4 regions of the Paenibacillus sp. MAHUQ-45 genome follow, and region 3 is predicted to be linked to each of the others. Evidence: riboswitches for the same ligand, from Rfam matches in the RefSeq annotation. Region 3 holds a riboswitch; each other region holds the start of a gene.
The links. A riboswitch is a leader RNA that binds a small molecule or an ion and turns the genes downstream of it on or off. The one in region 3 is predicted to bind thiamine pyrophosphate.
Positions count from the first base shown of each region.

Region 1: linked by a shared signal. The riboswitch ahead of thiC (phosphomethylpyrimidine synthase ThiC) and the one ahead of AC3Y23_RS21680 (ABC transporter substrate-binding protein) in region 3 are both predicted to bind thiamine pyrophosphate.
Region 2: linked by a shared signal. The riboswitch ahead of AC3Y23_RS28945 (ABC transporter ATP-binding protein) and the one ahead of AC3Y23_RS21680 (ABC transporter substrate-binding protein) in region 3 are both predicted to bind thiamine pyrophosphate.
Region 4: linked by a shared signal. The riboswitch ahead of AC3Y23_RS25205 (thiamine phosphate synthase) and the one ahead of AC3Y23_RS21680 (ABC transporter substrate-binding protein) in region 3 are both predicted to bind thiamine pyrophosphate.

Region 1 is NZ_JBYUPV010000012.1:196,323-200,447, reverse strand. Features, by position in the region: gene AC3Y23_RS23225 (acetate--CoA ligase) at 1-130, shown strand, start outside; gene AC3Y23_RS23220 (hypothetical protein) at 236-820, opposite strand; gene thiC (phosphomethylpyrimidine synthase ThiC) at 907-2,700, opposite strand; TPP riboswitch at 2,816-2,922, opposite strand; gene AC3Y23_RS23210 (HEAT repeat domain-containing protein) at 3,077-3,514, opposite strand; gene AC3Y23_RS23205 (aminoglycoside phosphotransferase family protein) at 3,610-4,125, opposite strand, start outside.
Region 2 is NZ_JBYUPV010000026.1:6,151-10,275, reverse strand. Features, by position in the region: gene AC3Y23_RS28955 (hypothetical protein) at 505-888, opposite strand; gene AC3Y23_RS28950 (hypothetical protein) at 935-1,423, opposite strand; TPP riboswitch at 1,571-1,678, shown strand; gene AC3Y23_RS28945 (ABC transporter ATP-binding protein) at 1,779-2,552, shown strand; gene AC3Y23_RS28940 (ABC transporter permease) at 2,533-3,312, shown strand; gene AC3Y23_RS28935 (ABC transporter substrate-binding protein) at 3,309-4,125, shown strand, end outside.
Region 3 is NZ_JBYUPV010000011.1:41,044-45,168, forward strand. Features, by position in the region: gene AC3Y23_RS21675 (hypothetical protein) at 1-1,399, shown strand, start outside; TPP riboswitch at 1,501-1,612, shown strand; gene AC3Y23_RS21680 (ABC transporter substrate-binding protein) at 1,829-2,896, shown strand; gene AC3Y23_RS21685 (MTH1187 family thiamine-binding protein) at 2,947-3,240, shown strand; gene AC3Y23_RS21690 (ABC transporter permease) at 3,237-3,998, shown strand; gene AC3Y23_RS21695 (ABC transporter ATP-binding protein) at 4,017-4,125, shown strand, end outside.
Region 4 is NZ_JBYUPV010000015.1:16,225-20,349, reverse strand. Features, by position in the region: gene AC3Y23_RS25210 (Rpn family recombination-promoting nuclease/putative transposase) at 366-1,226, opposite strand; TPP riboswitch at 1,389-1,490, shown strand; gene AC3Y23_RS25205 (thiamine phosphate synthase) at 1,619-2,263, shown strand; gene thiS (sulfur carrier protein ThiS) at 2,268-2,471, shown strand; gene AC3Y23_RS25195 (ThiF family adenylyltransferase) at 2,477-3,511, shown strand; gene AC3Y23_RS25190 (thiazole synthase) at 3,542-4,125, shown strand, end outside.

The DNA.
Region 1 (4,125 bases), on a different contig from region 3:
TGTCAAGGAGATCACTGCCCCTTATAAATATCCACGTAAAATCGAGTTTGTCGCTGACCTCCCCAAGACAGCCTCAGGTAAAATCCGGCGGGTGGAACTGCGCCAGCAGGAGCAGCGCGCTGCGGAGTAAGCGAGAATATCGGTATGATAGTTCGAGCTAATCATCATAGAAAAAGCAGCCCCCAATCGGGCTGCTTTTTCTATGTAAACACACAGGAAGATTACTAGTCCTCCGCTACTCCGACCAATAGGAGGCTTCCGGATTCATTTCCGCGCCTACTTCGCCTTCCTTAATCAGATCGCAGTCCAGATAACCGTCTTCGTCCAAGAAGTACACTTCTTGACGGTAAAACTCGCTAAGCGTCTCCAGGAACTTCGCAGGAGAATCATACATTACCACTAAATCGCCGAAGTCATGGAGCAGATCACAAATCCGTTCCGTACCGTCCGCAGACCGATAGTAGCAGATGAAATCACTGCCATAGTTAGTCAGGATGGGCAGGACGGTCCCTTCAACGGGATGGCCTTTCTCTGCCAAAATCCCCGCCAGTACTTGCATCTCCTGCTCATATTCATCCCGATGAATCAGGCGATACCCCGGCACAAACTCAATCAGATTTGGTTCTTCCTCCTCACGGTTTGTGCCTGACACCGTATTGTATATAGCCGCTAGCAGCTCTGGGATTTCCGGCACGATTGCCGCCATTTGGTCGTCTTTTCCCCCATGTCCTGTTCCCAGGCTGGCAGAGTATCCAGGCCGCAGACTGTCCGACAGTTGAAGGTAATCTTGAAACAATTGCGTTAAATTTTGAACTGACATGTCTTCATCCTTTGCATCTGTAAGGTAGTATTATCTACTCTCTATTATCCCCAATGCGCTTGCCGATGCAACTCCTGACGTTACCTCTATTGATATATCTGGCTGCCGCCCCCTCTGAACTCAGCAGATTTCTCGCGCATCCCAGCAACGATGGCCTCCTGCTCCTGTATGGGTTCATCCTGCACTCTTCCAGAGTTGCGAATATCGTGAGAAATACGCATACTGCAGAACTTCGGGCCGCACATGGAGCAGAAATGGGCTGTCTTGGCACCTTCTGCTGGCAGCGTCTCATCATGGTACTCCAGTGCCCGCTCAGGATCGAGCGACAGATGGAATTGATCCCGCCAGCGGAATTCAAAGCGTGCTTTGGACAACGCGTTATCCCGCTCTTGGGCACCCGGATGGCCTTTGGCCAAATCTGCGGCGTGGGCAGCAATTTTGTAGGCAATCACACCTTCACGCACGTCGTTCTTGTTCGGCAGTCCCAAATGCTCCTTGGGCGTAACGTAGCATAACATCGCCGTCCCGAACCAGCCGATCATGGCTGCCCCGATAGCGGAAGTAATATGGTCATAGCCCGGCGCAATGTCCGTGGTTAAGGGTCCCAGCGTATAAAATGGCGCTCCATGACAATGCTCAAGCTGCTTGTCCATATTCTCCTTGATTAGATGCATCGGCACATGGCCCGGCCCCTCTACCATGACCTGAACATCATGCTTCCAAGCTAGTGTCGTCAGTTCACCCAGCGTCTCCAGCTCCGCGAACTGGGCCTCGTCATTGGCATCAGCGATAGATCCCGGCCGCAGCCCGTCTCCCAGAGAGAAGGCGACATCATAGGCTTTCATAATCTCACAGATATCCTCGAAATGCGTGTAGAGGAAGTTCTCCTGATGATGAGCCAGACACCAGGCCGCCATAATCGACCCACCACGGGAGACAATGCCCGTCATTCGTCCGGCTGTCAGGGGGATGTAACGAAGCAGCACCCCAGCATGAATTGTAAAATAATCCACTCCCTGTTCCGCCTGCTCAATCAGCGTATCACGGTAAACTTCCCATGTCAGATCCTCTGCTTTTCCATTCACCTTTTCGAGAGCCTGATAGATCGGCACAGTACCGATCGGCACGGGAGAATTGCGGATAATCCATTCCCGGGTATGATGAATATTTTTGCCCGTAGAGAGATCCATAATGTTGTCAGCACCCCAGCGGGTGGCCCACCTCATCTTCTCCACTTCTTCCTCAATGGAAGAGGATACAGCAGAGTTTCCGATATTCGCGTTGATCTTCACAAGGAAGTTGCGCCCAATAATCATCGACTCACTCTCAGGGTGATTAATATTAGCTGGAATAATGGCGCGTCCACTCGCTACCTCATCCCTAACGAATTCAGGACTTACATTTTCTCGGATGGATATAAACTCCATCTCGGAAGTGATGATACCTTTTCGCGCGTAGTGCAGCTGCGTAACATTCCGGCCAGCTTTTGCTCGAAGCGGACGTCGCTGCAATCCTGGGAACGCCTCCACGGCCGATTTTCCCATCGCATGTCCGTTATCTTCTGGTTTAAGCGTCCGTCCCTGATACCATTCGGCATCCCCACGCTGCTCAATCCAGGACTTACGGTGAGGCGGCAGCCCCTGGCGAATGTCATTCTCAATGTCACTGTCTGTATAGGGTCCGCTAGTATCATAGACACGCACAGGGACGTTCTCCTCTTCGCCAGCAACCCCTTCGGTCCGTCTGAGCTTAATCTCCCGCATAGGTACCCGGATATCGGGATGTTGCCCTTCCACATACACTTTGCGACTACCCGGAAAAGCTGAAAGGTCCACCTTATCATACTCTCGTTTCTTGTCCTGCTCGTGTTCATGTGCCATCTTATGCATCCTCCTGTACTATGGGATATAAATAAGACAAGCGCCAAAAAAGCCGCTCCACATGGAGCGGCTTTATCCATGAACAACCAGAAAAATAGACCTGGCTATACAGAAAAAAGTTCCGTCTCCACTTTCCTACGCTGGTATGATCCAGATCAGGTTCAAGGGTCCAGGAATGCAATTTTCCCGTCTCAGCCTATTCAGGCTCCCCTAGTGGTTATCTTATCTAATTAGTTATAAGTTAACGGTATAATTGGAATTCGTCAACACCCTCTGCAGCTTTAGGGTTGGATGTGTTGTGTTAAGAACAGACAACAAGCAGAGGGTAACGCCGAAAAACCCTCTCTGATCAGAGAGGGCTCATTCCTGTGTAGAACTATTTAGCCGATTGCCATTTGCTCTCCAGCCATTGATCAAATTCGGCGCCTTTTTCACCTTCGTAAGCGTCGTAGATGTCGATTCTCATCTTCTTGAACTTCTCTTTGAAGTCCTCATATGAGTGGTCTTTCGGCAGACTCTTCTTGATTCTCAGTAGAATCTTGGACAAACCCTTAAATAGTTCAGGTTTGTTTTTGGACGGCTCTTGCACCTCTTCGCCAAAAGCCACTAATGCACGGTAAGCCGCCTCTTGTACGGTATATACAGGATCGTTCTCCACCAGACGCTTCAAAATATCAATAACCTGCTTATGCGGTGTACGGCCAAGCTCTTCTACTGCCGCCAAACGGGCTTTCCAATCCGCGGAACGACCCGCTTCCTTTTTTAACTGCTCATAATTTTCCGGCAGCTCTTGCTGCACTTCTTCGTTGTTCAAAAGTCACAATTCCCTTCTATAATCAATCTGTACCAATTCTACCGTACCGCTATCCCCAATATCAATCTTTTGGACAAACAAATAATAATCCCGTCTTACAGCTCCCCGGCTCTTCCTTCCGCATACCAATGCGGGATCAGCCTTTGAAAGTGATCATAGTCCGTGAACGCCATCCGGCAGCGCGCCTGCATCCCCTCAATATCAGCACTTCCGAATGGAATCGCCCACTGGATCGAAAATATAGAAGTATAGGCCACATACACTGCGAGTCTGACCCAGAAATCCTGAGGAGGAGGCCCATCGAAGTAACCATCCAATTTTCCACGTGTAAAAGCAACGCTATGCTCTCGGTCAAATGCTTGCAGCTTGTAAAATTCTTCAGCATAATCCCCGTTATCCCAACGATTGAAATCGATGATACCAATCCGGCCCTCACTTGTGTAAATATGATTACCGATGTGGAAATCGCCGTGCTGATATACTTTTTTCACTTGCGAAATCGCCCCGATATTCTCCCTCACAAAAGCAATCGCCATCTTATCACCTTCAACCCTGAAGGGACAGCCTTGCTCATACTCCTGTACCCGCTGTAATATCTTGGCCTGCATCCG
Region 2 (4,125 bases), on a different contig from region 3:
GGTAGAATTAACATACAATATTGTCCTTAATTACCGTCGACCCCTTAACTACAGAAGATTTAGGGTACAAAAATGTCGTTAATTTCACTTCGGCAATAAGTTCAGGGTGTGCAGTTTTTTTAATGCGTTCTATGTAGGCAATCTTCCTTACCTTTCTGAAGTCCCTTAAAGCCGCAGCTGCTGAATCAGAAGCGCTAACGATGAAAAAACCTCCGGATCCGCGCATGTACGCGAACCTGGAGGTTTCTATGTGCTAAGTAAACTATGGATAACTTTCTATTTTCCTTCGAACAATTGTATTAAATTCTCAGTTCCGGCCGCGACGCTGCCAGGTACTATCTTATAAAATCAGCTTGTACCACCCTGTTTCACCTAAGAAGTCATCTCTTGTAATATTTTCTCCACCTATTATTTGTCGTTAATTATTAATCGTTCCAATTCCCCTCTTCAGATACTATTTGCACTTTATTACTCCCTCTGGAGGTCTAAAACCTCTTATTCACGCTAGACATTTGTTATATTTATCACTGCTTTTGTTCTCTTATAGTACCGTATTTCAATATCCTTATCGTTTTGTATTTCTTTCATTTGATCAGTAGTTATTTTGAACTTCATTTCTCTTCCATCAGATGTTTTTACAATAACTATATTACCTCTTCTATTGACCAATTGACCTTGAAATATCATAAAACCTTGCTTCGCTAAGTCTAAAATTATCACAATTGCTATAACAACAAATATTGGGATCGGAAAGAATTGTACAATCAACACCCAAGTTGGTCTCTCTAATAAGATACTTGCGAATAACTGCATCAATGAAATGATAATAAACATTAACGACATAAACATAACTATTTGTAATTTTGTTTTCGCAGTCCTTTCTTTCATCTTGTCACTCCTTTTATTTTAGCGTTCTTGTCATGCTACTAGTATTTTAGGATAGCCCGGAGACATCTTCGTCTTCTGATACTTCATCTAGTGGTAATGACGCATTAAGTAATTCCCCTTGGTCATCCATTTCTCGCAAAAAAGCATTAACAGTATCAACATCTATCGTTTGCACTATTATCAAGTGTCCTATATGAATTCCTGGTAATTCTAGTGCTGCTTGTCTAGCAAAATGCTGCTTTAATTTATCCGGTGTTGTAATGATGCACCAACGTTTTACTCGATCATTAAATGTTAATGTAATTTCAATGAATTCCATTGTTTCAAGGTCATCATCGAATTTCCAATCAGTCAATATATGCACTTCTTCGTCAGTAAAATTAAAGTAGTACTTATCAATCCAAACGCTTCTTCCGTGGTCTCCGACGATCCTAATTTTTTCTTCTTTTTCAGCTAGTATTTCATATTTCTTCCCTTTGGTTAGCGCATTTTCATAATTCCCGATACTGCTACAGATTGCTTTGTCTAATTCCAATGAGATCACCTTAGTTGAATGGATTGAATACACTGGTTCTTAATTTTTAGGCACACTGATTTTAACAAAAACAGCCCCTGCTATTTACAATACTATAAAATATGGTATATTTATATCCGAATTATGAAACTTGATAGCGATAAAACCTTTTTTCACTAGGGGAGCCTGTATTTGGCTGAGACGAAAGCGGTAAGCTTCGGACCCTTGGAACCTGATCTGGATCATACCAGCGGAGGGAAGTGGAACTGAAATTCGGGTATTGCATGGCTCTTCTTTTTGCAAACTTAAATTTTAGACCCCTTTATTTCCGCCGGGAGATAAAGGGGTCTTTTTTTATCGTGCTAAGGAGGTTACGGTGATTACGGAAATCATCTCTGTGCACAATTTATCCTACGCCTACGCCAAATCTGCATTGGCACCGGTACTGACAGACATCTCCCTTACGGTTCACCAAGGTGAATTCGTTTCCGTTGTCGGGACCAGTGGATGTGGTAAAAGCACGCTTTTCAAAATTATCGCCGGATTGCTGGAGCCGAGCAGCGGAGAGCTACATCTTCACGGAGTTTCGGCTACCGCCAAGCGGTTAGGCCAGGTCGCTTACATGCCCCAGCAAGATCTGCTGCTGCCCTGGAGGACGGTACTGGAGAATTGTCTGCTTCCCTGGGAGATCAAGCGCAGCCGTAGCAAAGCCCAGGTTACTAGTCAGGTTATTGAACTGCTGGAGCGCTTAGGTCTGGCTGGCATTGAAAATTCATTCCCCCATGAATTGTCAGGCGGAATGCGGCAGCGGGTAGCTTTTCTGCGAACGCTTATTACGGGGGGCGACCTACTGCTGCTAGACGAGCCCTTTGGGGCACTCGATCATATGACCAAACGAGAAATGCATAGCTGGTTACTGGAGATTTTGGATGAGCTGGACAAGACGATTCTCTTCATTACGCATGATCTGGAAGAAGCTTTGCTGCTCAGTGACCGCATCTACCTCTTGCCTGGACGGGCAGAAGGACAAGTAGAGGAAATACTCGTGGATCTGCCGAGGCCCCGGCATTGCCGAATGAATTATGAGCCGCGGTTTATAGAGCTGCGGGCTGAACTGGAGCGCAGACTGTATGACAAAACTGCTGTTTAGAACAAGCTGGCGGAATTATGGACCGTTCTTACTTCTGCTGCTATTTATTCTCGGTTTGTGGGAGACGCTGGCGCGGATAGATGTCCTGCCCCCCTTCATTCTCCCGGGTCCTCTATCCATAGGGACCGCTCTGGTTGAAAACAGGAAATTACTATTCGGGCTACATTTGCCCGCCACCTTACAAGAGGTACTGCTTGGCTATGCTTTGTCCGTCACCTGCGGTACTTTACTGGGACTTGGCATGCATATGTGGCGTCCGCTGGAAAAGGCACTGTATCCCTTTGTTATCATCAGCCAGACCATTCCGCTGATCGCGCTGTCTCCTGTCTTCATTATGTGGTTCGGATACACGCTGTGGAGCAAGGTCGCCGTGGTGTTCCTGACCGCCTTTTTCCCAGTGGTAGTTGGTACTTATGATGGGCTGCAGCAGAAGATTCCTGCCTACGAGGACCTGCTCCGCACCATGGGTGCCAGCACACGCCAAATTCTGCTCAAGACACGAATTCCGCTGGCGCTGCCCTCTTTCTTTTCCGGCCTCAAGCTGTCGATGGTCTACTGTGTGATTGGGGCAACGATTGGCGAATGGCTCGGTGGCAGCAAAGGGCTCGGTTATTTTAGCCGCAGAATGGCAGGGAACTTGCAGAGCAAAGAAATGTTTGCCGCAGTGGTCTTGCTATCCGCGATGGGCGTTGGCTTGTTTCTCGTTATCGCTATGATTGAGAAGATTATTTTTAAGAAAAGAGGATTTCACAACAAATGATTACTAGACATCACAGGTTCAAAAAGATTGTTCCGCTTCTGTTGCTTGCAATGACAGTGTTGCTTGTGAGCGGTTGCGGCGAAAAGGTAAAGTCTAAAAGCTCTGGAAGCGAAACCGGGGCAGCAGCAAGTAAGCCGCATAAACTCACACTGATGCTGGATTGGTACCCGAATGCTGTCCATTCCTTCCTTTACGCTGCTCAGGAGAACGGGTATTTTGCCGAGGAAGGGCTAGACGTAGAGATTCAAATGCCGGCAGACAGCAATGATGCGTTGAAGCTCGTAGCTGCTAACAAAATCGATCTCGCATTGAGTTATCAGCCACAGGTGCTGATGGCACGGGGTGAGCAGATTCCTGTCCTCTCCATCGCCGCAATTGTCAGACATCCCTTGAACCATCTGATGGTTCCGGCCAACTCTTCTGTGAAGACACCTGCTGACCTGACCGGGAAGACCGTAGGCTATTCCTCCATCCCGCTCTATGAAGCCATGGTGAAAACGATGGTCCGCAGCAGCGGAGGTGATCCAGAATCCTTACAGCTCGTAGATGTTGGCTTCAATCTCATTCCGGCCCTCTCCACAGGGCAAACGGATGCCATCATCGGCGGTTTTATCAATCATGAGCAGCTGATCCTGGAAAAAGAAGGACATCCGGTAACCTCCCTAAATCCGACGGATTACGGGGTGCCAGATTATTATGAGCTTGTGCTGGTAGCCAGCCAAGAAGGAATGCAGAACTCTCAGGCTTATTTCAAAAAATTTCTGACCGCCGCCGCCAAAGGTCAAAAGTTCGTCAAGGAGCATCCAGAAAAAG
Region 3 (4,125 bases):
TTTCCCCTTCTCCATCAAGCAAGGGGCGTCTGCACGACTGATTTCCGAACTGGAGAAGAGCGGATATACTTCTTTTTCTCTCGATAAAAAAGAACTGGAAGACGCTTATTATGGCAATGGATACCGTGTCTCCCACGAAAAGATGGAGCGCACCTATCTGCCTTTCGCAGCCCATGTTCTGTTCCCACAGGATGATGATAAGGATTCTTTCCGACGCTTTTCACGCGTGAATAATTTGACCTGCCGAATGGAAATGTCACAACTGAACGTAGCCTTCCGGGTACTCTCCACAGATCTGTTCATTTGCCCGTTTCAGACCGGTTTTGTAACCCTGCGGGTGCAGATTGAGGAAGAAAAGCTCCCCTTTAGCATCGCCTTGGAATTTGCCGACCGTTTCCGTACCCTTGAGAACGTCAGTGTACAGGATGAACTGATGGTTATTCACAGCGGAGAACGGTCCTTCCGTCAAGTCGAGGATTTTATCTTTAATGGTCTGGCGGATGGGCTGAAGCCGTTCTTAGACCAATCCGAGCTGAACGGGGCTTATTTTGAGACGCTGCCTTTTTTTGTAGATGAACGTATGCTGGTACAAGCCTTTTATGGTCTGGAACCGGATGGAGATACCGATGATATCCCTTTGAACATACGCTTTCGCGCCTCCCAGCTTGATGGGCTGGATGCGGCCAATCGCCCCTACATCAGTGCCAGCGATCCTGGATACATCGAACAATACTGTCAAGAGCATACTTATAACCGTTGGGGTCCCCAAACGTATTATATAACCAATGAACAGACCTTCTGCTGCATCAGCCGGGCTGAACGCTCACTCGCCGTACCGCTTGCCAATCAAATGTACGGGGAATATTATTATGGCCTGCTACTTAATATGTTCCACAAGATCGTCCTGCTGAAACTTGCCAATATGCACTCCCGGCTGCGCATCAATCGGGATAATGATGATATTGAGGATCTGATCTTCTACATCAATAAGTTCTCAGCCAAATTCTATTTTCTGGAGCTGATCTCGGGGTCGCAGGGTCGGGAGATTTTCATCCAGCTCCGCAAAGTTTATGGCAACGATGCGCTGTTCGACGAGGTGAAGCAGACACTGAATGATCTGTTTCAGTATCAGGTGCAGTTCCAGTCGAAACGGCGAGATATGCTGCTGATGATTCTGACCGTCTTCACTGTGGTAAGCGGGATATACGGAATGAATCAGGTGATTGACGATCTGGAGGGCAGTATTCAATGGGGCAAAATGATGGAATATTCCCTCTTCCAGTATTTCGCGCTAGCATTAACCTTCAGCGGTATTGTGATCAGCATTGTCCTGACTGTACGGGAGATCTGGAACAGCATCACGGCCCGCCGCCGGAAAAAAATTAAATATCAGGGGTAGTCGAAGCGCCTTAAGCTGCCAAATGAACAACAAAGCTGCTGGACAACGAAAAGATGGGCGTCTATAATTACACCGTAAGCAAGTAGCATCACCCGTTAACTTCATAGCACCAGGGGGGCTGGAATTGGCCGGCTGAGAGTGTATCCCTCAAGATACTGACCCTTATACCTGATCTGGATAATGCCAGCGTAGGAACCGTAATTGAGCATGGCCGCTTTAGGGCCAATGCCATCCTTGCGCAAAGCCGCGTCCCGTTCATCTTCGGGACGCTTTTTTTATGGTATATTTCCGATTAATGCATTTCATGGGGAATTGAATCGCGCTGCCTGCATTTTAGGTAGCGGGTGACGATGTGAAGACGGGAAATTCGCCGGAATTGACGCAGTCATACTGCTGAGGACCGGTACCATCAAAGGAGAGATAGAAAAAATGGGAGTCAAGAAACTGCTTATGCTGAGCCTGACCTGTTTGCTCGTTATCGCGGTTGCCGGATGCGGTAGCAATAACGGCAACTCTGCCGGAAGCAACAAGGAAGCAGACAAGACAAACACTGGCGCCACTCAGACCGCCGGGGAGTCAGGCACGCCGCAAGAACTGACCAAAATCAAGATCGCGCTCGACTGGACACCGAACACGAACCATACGGGGTTATATGTCGCAAGAGATCTTGGGTACTACAAGGAAGAGGGACTGGATGTTGAAATTGTGCAGCCTGGCGCAGCCGGTGCAGACACGATGGTCACTTCCGGTGAAGCCGCTTTTGGTATCGGGTATCAGGAAGGCCTGACTTTGGCCCGCCTACAGGGCGTACCGCTGGTCTCGCTTGCCGCCATCATTCAGCATAATACGTCTGGTTTTGCGGCTCCGAAGAGCAAGGGCATTACCTCTCCGAAGGATTTTGAAGGAAAAACATATGGAGGCTGGGGTTCCCCGGTGGAAGAAGCAGCACTCAAAGCTATCATGGACCCGGAAGGCGCCGATGTGAAAAAGGTAAAGATCATCAATATGGGCGAAGCCGACTTTTTTACAGCTGTGAAGCGGGATATTGATTTCGCCTGGATTTTCTATGCCTGGACCGGTATTCAAGCTGAACTGCGCGGGGAACCAATCGACATGCTCTATGTAAAGGATTACGCGCCACAGCTCGATTATTACACACCTGTGCTGACCACCAGCGAGAAAGAGATCACCGAGCATCCCGAGATCGTCAAAGCCTTCGTTAAAGCGACCTCCAAAGGCTACAAATACGCCATCGATCATCCAGAGGATGCCGCGAATATTCTGATCAAAGCCGTCCCTGACCTCGATCCGAAACTTGTGATGGCCAGTCAGAAATGGCTCAGTCCAAAATATCAGGATGATGCGCCGCGCTGGGGTGAACAAAAGGCCGAGGTCTGGAAAAACTATGCCGACTGGATGTATGGCCTTAAGCTGCTCGAGAAACCAGTAGATACCAGCAAAGCGTTTACGAATGATTATCTCCCGGCAGCACAGTAAATAAGTGTATTCATATTCAACCATAATAGATTAAGAAAGGATTGATTATATTGGCTAACACACTACTCAGCATTCAGGTTATTCCTAAAACTCCTAACAATGAGGATTCCATCCCTTATGTGGATAAAGCTATCGAGGTTATTCAGAAGTCTGGTGTGAAGCATCAAGTGAACCCGCTCGAAACGACGATGGAAGGCGAACTAAATGACCTGCTAGAAGTCGTGCGCGAGATGCATGAAGCACTAGTCCAAGCCGGCAGCCCGAGCGTTATCTCCCAGATCAAAATCGCCCACAATCCGAACGGAATCAGCATGGACAAACTGACGGAGAAATACCGGCCGTGAGATCGTCCTGGAAGCAGATATGGCCGCCCTTTGTGGCGGTCATCTTCTTTTTGACAGTATGGCAGCTATCCGTATCTTTCTTTGATATTGAAAAATGGATTCTGCCTAGTCCCCGCGATATCGGGCATGAATTCGCAGGCAATCCCGCCGGCATCTGGGAGCATACGCTGGCTACACTGAAGCTGACGCTGATCGGCTTTCCCATTGGTACTGGTGTGGGCCTTGTGGTAGCGCTGCTGCTGCACCTGCTGCCGTGGGCGAAACGAGCCTTTTATCCGCTATTGATCCTGAGCCAGAACGTCCCATCCATCGCCTTGGGACCCTTGCTTGTCATCTGGTTCGGATTCGGCTTGCTGCCAAAGATGGTGCTGATTACGCTGGTCTGTTTCTTCCCTGTCGCCGTGGCCGCCATGGGCGGACTGTCACAGAGCGATCGGGTGATGTTGAATTATATGAAAATGGCTGGGGCAAGCAAATGGCAGATTTTCACCAAGCTGGAGTTGCCTCATTCTCTGCCTGCGATGTTCTCGGGGGTTAAAATCTCCGCTACTTATGCTGTCATGGGAGCCGTGGTTGCCGAATGGATCGGCGCCGACAAGGGGATCGGGTATTATATGCAGCTGCAAAAATCAGCCTACCGCACCGACCGAATGTTCGTCGCCATCGTCATTGTTGTCTTGCTGAGCCTGGTGCTCTTCGCCATTATCGCTCTGCTGGAAAAATGGCTGGTGCGCTGGAAGCCGCGCCGCAACCCCTAGAAAGGAGGGATTTCCGAAATGTCTCAACTTACACATACACCTGCACCGCAGGAGCCGGTGAAAAACGAGGCTAGGACTGTCGCTACAGGACTGCACGGATTGCCACCTGCTCTCGAAGTCAGTGCCG
Region 4 (4,125 bases), on a different contig from region 3:
TTTGGAACTGTAGGAGCGAAGCGATCGCCTTTGTCACCAGATTCCAACCGCTAGAAGCGGTATTAAAGAGGAAATCTGGGGACAACAGCGACCGGAAGTCCAAACATTCCACCGTAGTGACGATGAGCCTTACGTTCGGTTCTTAAGTTCGTCTTATATAGGTTTAAAAAAAGCATTGAATCTCACCCCTCCTAATAAATAGGCCCTAACGGGAATGAGACTCAATGCTTTTCTTCGTTTTTACCCGGGGATAAAAACAAGCACGGTATTTATTTGTAGCTATATAATAGCTAATTATTCTTAAATTCACAATAAAACTTGCTGTAGTTTTCCACGGAACAGAGTTGACTATTTCAATCCTCTAGCTACTTTTTCAGCGCAAGAATCTCTTGTTCCGACAATCCAGTTGCTTTGGAAATGGTAGCGATATCCATATTCAAGGACAGCATGTTCTTGGCAACCTCTTTGATCCCTTCTTTGATCCCCTCTTTAATTCCTTCCTCAACACCAGCTTTAAGTCCGGCTTGCTTCGCCCCTTCGATCATTGACGCTTCGTCATGCAGATATTTCTGACGGGCTTCATACAAACGGCGGGCCTCCGAATCCTGGCTTAAGTACTGCAGGGTGTCCATAGCCTTTTCCAGTCCTGGTTCATTCATCTTCAGCACCTCCCAATGGGTTGGGTCTACTCCTTTGAGGAACAGCAGCCAATTTTCTAGTCCGCTATTCGAAGGAATCATATCTTCAAGCTTCGGCAGCTCCAAAAAGTGCACCTCGATATCATCAATAAACTGTATTCCAGTGCGGTCTTCACGGAGATGAAATACACTGTGGTATTCGTCATTTGACAGGAAAGCATAGTTCAGAATGTTGATCGTCACACACTTCTTCAACTCCTGGTACTTTTCACCTTCCTTAAGCTGACTGGCATACCGTTTGCTCCAATAGAACAGCGTCCGCTTTTCAATATCATACTTGTTGAATAACTGCATCTCGATATCGATCAGCTTACCCTCAGTTGTCTTTGCATAAACATCGAATATGGACTGCTTGTCGAGCGGATCGTCCTTGTCGGTGTAAGGGTTCATCAGGATAATCTCGGTAAGCGGTGGTTCTCCAGCCTGAATAAATATACGGTTCAGAAAAGCCAACAACACATCCTTGTTATTCTCACTGCCAAAGATTCGTTTGAACACAAAATCGACTCTCGGATCGAGCAATTCCATATCGGTTAGCTCCATTCTTCTTATCGTTTATTATACCAAGATAGAACAACCTTCGCCCTCATTTCTATGAATTTTATCCGTCTACTCTTATTCAACATTTTCCCAATTTCCAATTGTATCTCCCTGAATAATCGTGTATAGTGACATTAACAATCTCATACGAACCGACACTAGGGGAGCCGCGTGGCTGAGACGAATGCAATATTCGGACCCTTTGAACCTGATCTGGTTAATACCAGCGTAGGGAAGTGCGCGTTAAGAGTCCGGGCTTGCCTTTTGTTATGGCTTGTTTTCCGTTGTCGTGCTTAGCCGTCTTCCGATCAGGAGGGCGGCTTTTTGTGTTGGATTTTATGGAGTGCAACACCATTACGTAACATGGAGCGATTCCTTTTATGAAAAAACGATTTCCCGCCGCTAACGGCCCTGAACTGCATCTGATCTCCCCGGAAGGAATATCGCTTGCAGATTGGCTGCGTCTTTCCCTAGCTGTTCTCCCCTATGTAGACTATTTCCACCTGCGGGATAGACAGCTTACAGCCAAAGCGCTTTTCGAAATCGTAACCCAAATGCACCAAGCAGGCATCCCTCTGGAAGCTATTGTTGTGAACGATCGATTGGATGTCGCTCTTGCCGCAGGGACCGGCGGTGTACAGCTTGCAGGACATAGCTTACGTGTAACTTCGGCGCGACCTTTAGCCCCAGGAATGCGCATCGGCTGCTCCATCCATTCGCCACAAGAAGCAGTCAGCGCGGCGGGTGAAGGAGCAGATTATTGCCTTTTTGGCCATGTCTATGAATCTGCCAGCAAGCCGGGTCTGCCCCCACGTGGTCTGGACATTCTCGAAGAAACCGCAGCTAGATGCCCGGTTCCGGTCATTGCCATCGGAGGAATTCAGCCGGACAATGCCGGAGCAGTCATCAGGCGCGGTGCAGAGGGGATTGCCATTCTATCTGGCATTAGCAGCGCAGCAGATCCAGTGGCACAAGCAGAAGCTTACCACACAGCCATTCAGACTGCATGGCTTGAGGGGAGGTGAAGATATGCAGGTTCAACTGAATGGAAAAGACACCCTACTAAGACAGCATTGTGTTACTGTTGCCGATATTTTGGCAGAGACACCCTGGAAAGGGCGGCGAGTTCTGGTGGAAGTAAACGGTGAAGTGGTGCCCAAGGACGCATATGGCGTCACCCGGCTGTCCGAAGGTGACCGGATAGAGTTTGTACATTTTGTGGGGGGAGGTTGAACGAATTGACTCTAACTACGGAAGAACAGGAGCGGTACAGCAGGCAGGTACGTTTTCACGGCATAGGCGCGGAAGGTCAAGCAAGACTAGCCGCCTCCAGTGTGCTCATTCTGGGTGCAGGCGCACTGGGGTCTGCTATTGCCGAGACGCTGGTCCGCGCCGGGGTAGGCAAAATAGTGATCGTCGACCGGGATTACGTGGAGTGGAGCAATCTCCAGCGCCAGAATTTGTACAGTGAAGCCGATGCAGAGCAAAGATTACCCAAAGCAATCGCAGCGGCACAGAGACTACAGAGCGTGAACTCTTATGTGACTGTGGAAGGAATTGTAGCCGATGCTGCCGCCGATGAGATTGTAGAGTATGCACGTGGGGTCGATTTGATTCTCGATGCCTCCGATAATTTTGAGGTCAGAATGATTATTAACGATATTTCGGCCAAGACAGGTATCCCTTGGATTTACGGAGCTTGCACAGGAAGCAGCGGTATATCTATGACGGTCGTCCCCGGAGAGAGCGCCTGCCTCCACTGCCTGATTGACGAGCTTCACGCCGAAGGGGATACTTGCGACTCGGTGGGTATTATTCAGCCGGCTGTACAGATGACTGCTGCTTACCAGACTGCCGAGGCGTTAAAATGGCTCTCCGGACAGAAGGAATCTCTACGCGGGACACTGGTTTCCTTTGACCTGTGGGAGAATCGGCATGTCTCGATCGTTACGGAACAGCTTAAACGTACCGACTGTCCCAGCTGCGGCGAAAAACCCCTCTATCCCTTCCTGTCTGCGACCAATCTGTCCAAGACCGCTGTATTATGCGGCAGAGAGACCGTGCAGATCCGCCCGGCCCGTTCAAGCCGCCTAAATCTGAAACTATGGGAAGAAATTCTCGCAGTGCATGGAGAGGTGAGACGAAATCCATACATGCTGTCGTTGGACTTAGCAAAACACCGGATTGCTCTGTTCCCGGATGGCCGGGTATTCATCCACGGAACCTCAGATACTGCTGAGGCCCGTACAGTATACCATCGATATTTTGGCTAAAAAATCGGATTATAGAGAGGGGTTCTCAGCATGAACGATATCTTCCAGATTGGCGGCAAAGCGCTGACCAGCCGCTTGTTCATCGGCACCGGCAAGTATAACCGCAATACCCTGATTCCCGAGGTGATTGCAGCATCAGGTGCAGAAGTCATTACTGTTGCGTTAAGGAGAGTCAATCCTGAGTGGGGGGAGGAAAATATTTTGCAGCATATCCCTGACAGTATGACGCTACTACCCAACACCTCCGGTGCCCGAAACGCAGAAGAAGCCATCCGTATCGCCCGGCTCGCCAAGGCGGCTGATATGGGCAATTGGATCAAACTTGAGGTTATTAAAGACCAACGCTATTTGCTGCCTGACAATATGGAGACGATTCGCGCAACGGAAGTGCTGGCTGCAGAAGGCTTTATCGTGCTCCCTTACATGACCCCCGACCTGGGCGCTGCTCTGCGGCTGCGGGATGCCGGGGCGGCAGCGGTTATGCCGCTTGGATCACCCATCGGCAGCAACCGGGGACTGCGGACCAAAGAGCTGGTCAGCATCATGATTGAGGAAGTAGATCTGCCTGTCATCGTGGATGCAGGGATCGGCCGCCCTTCGGAAGCAGCGGAAGC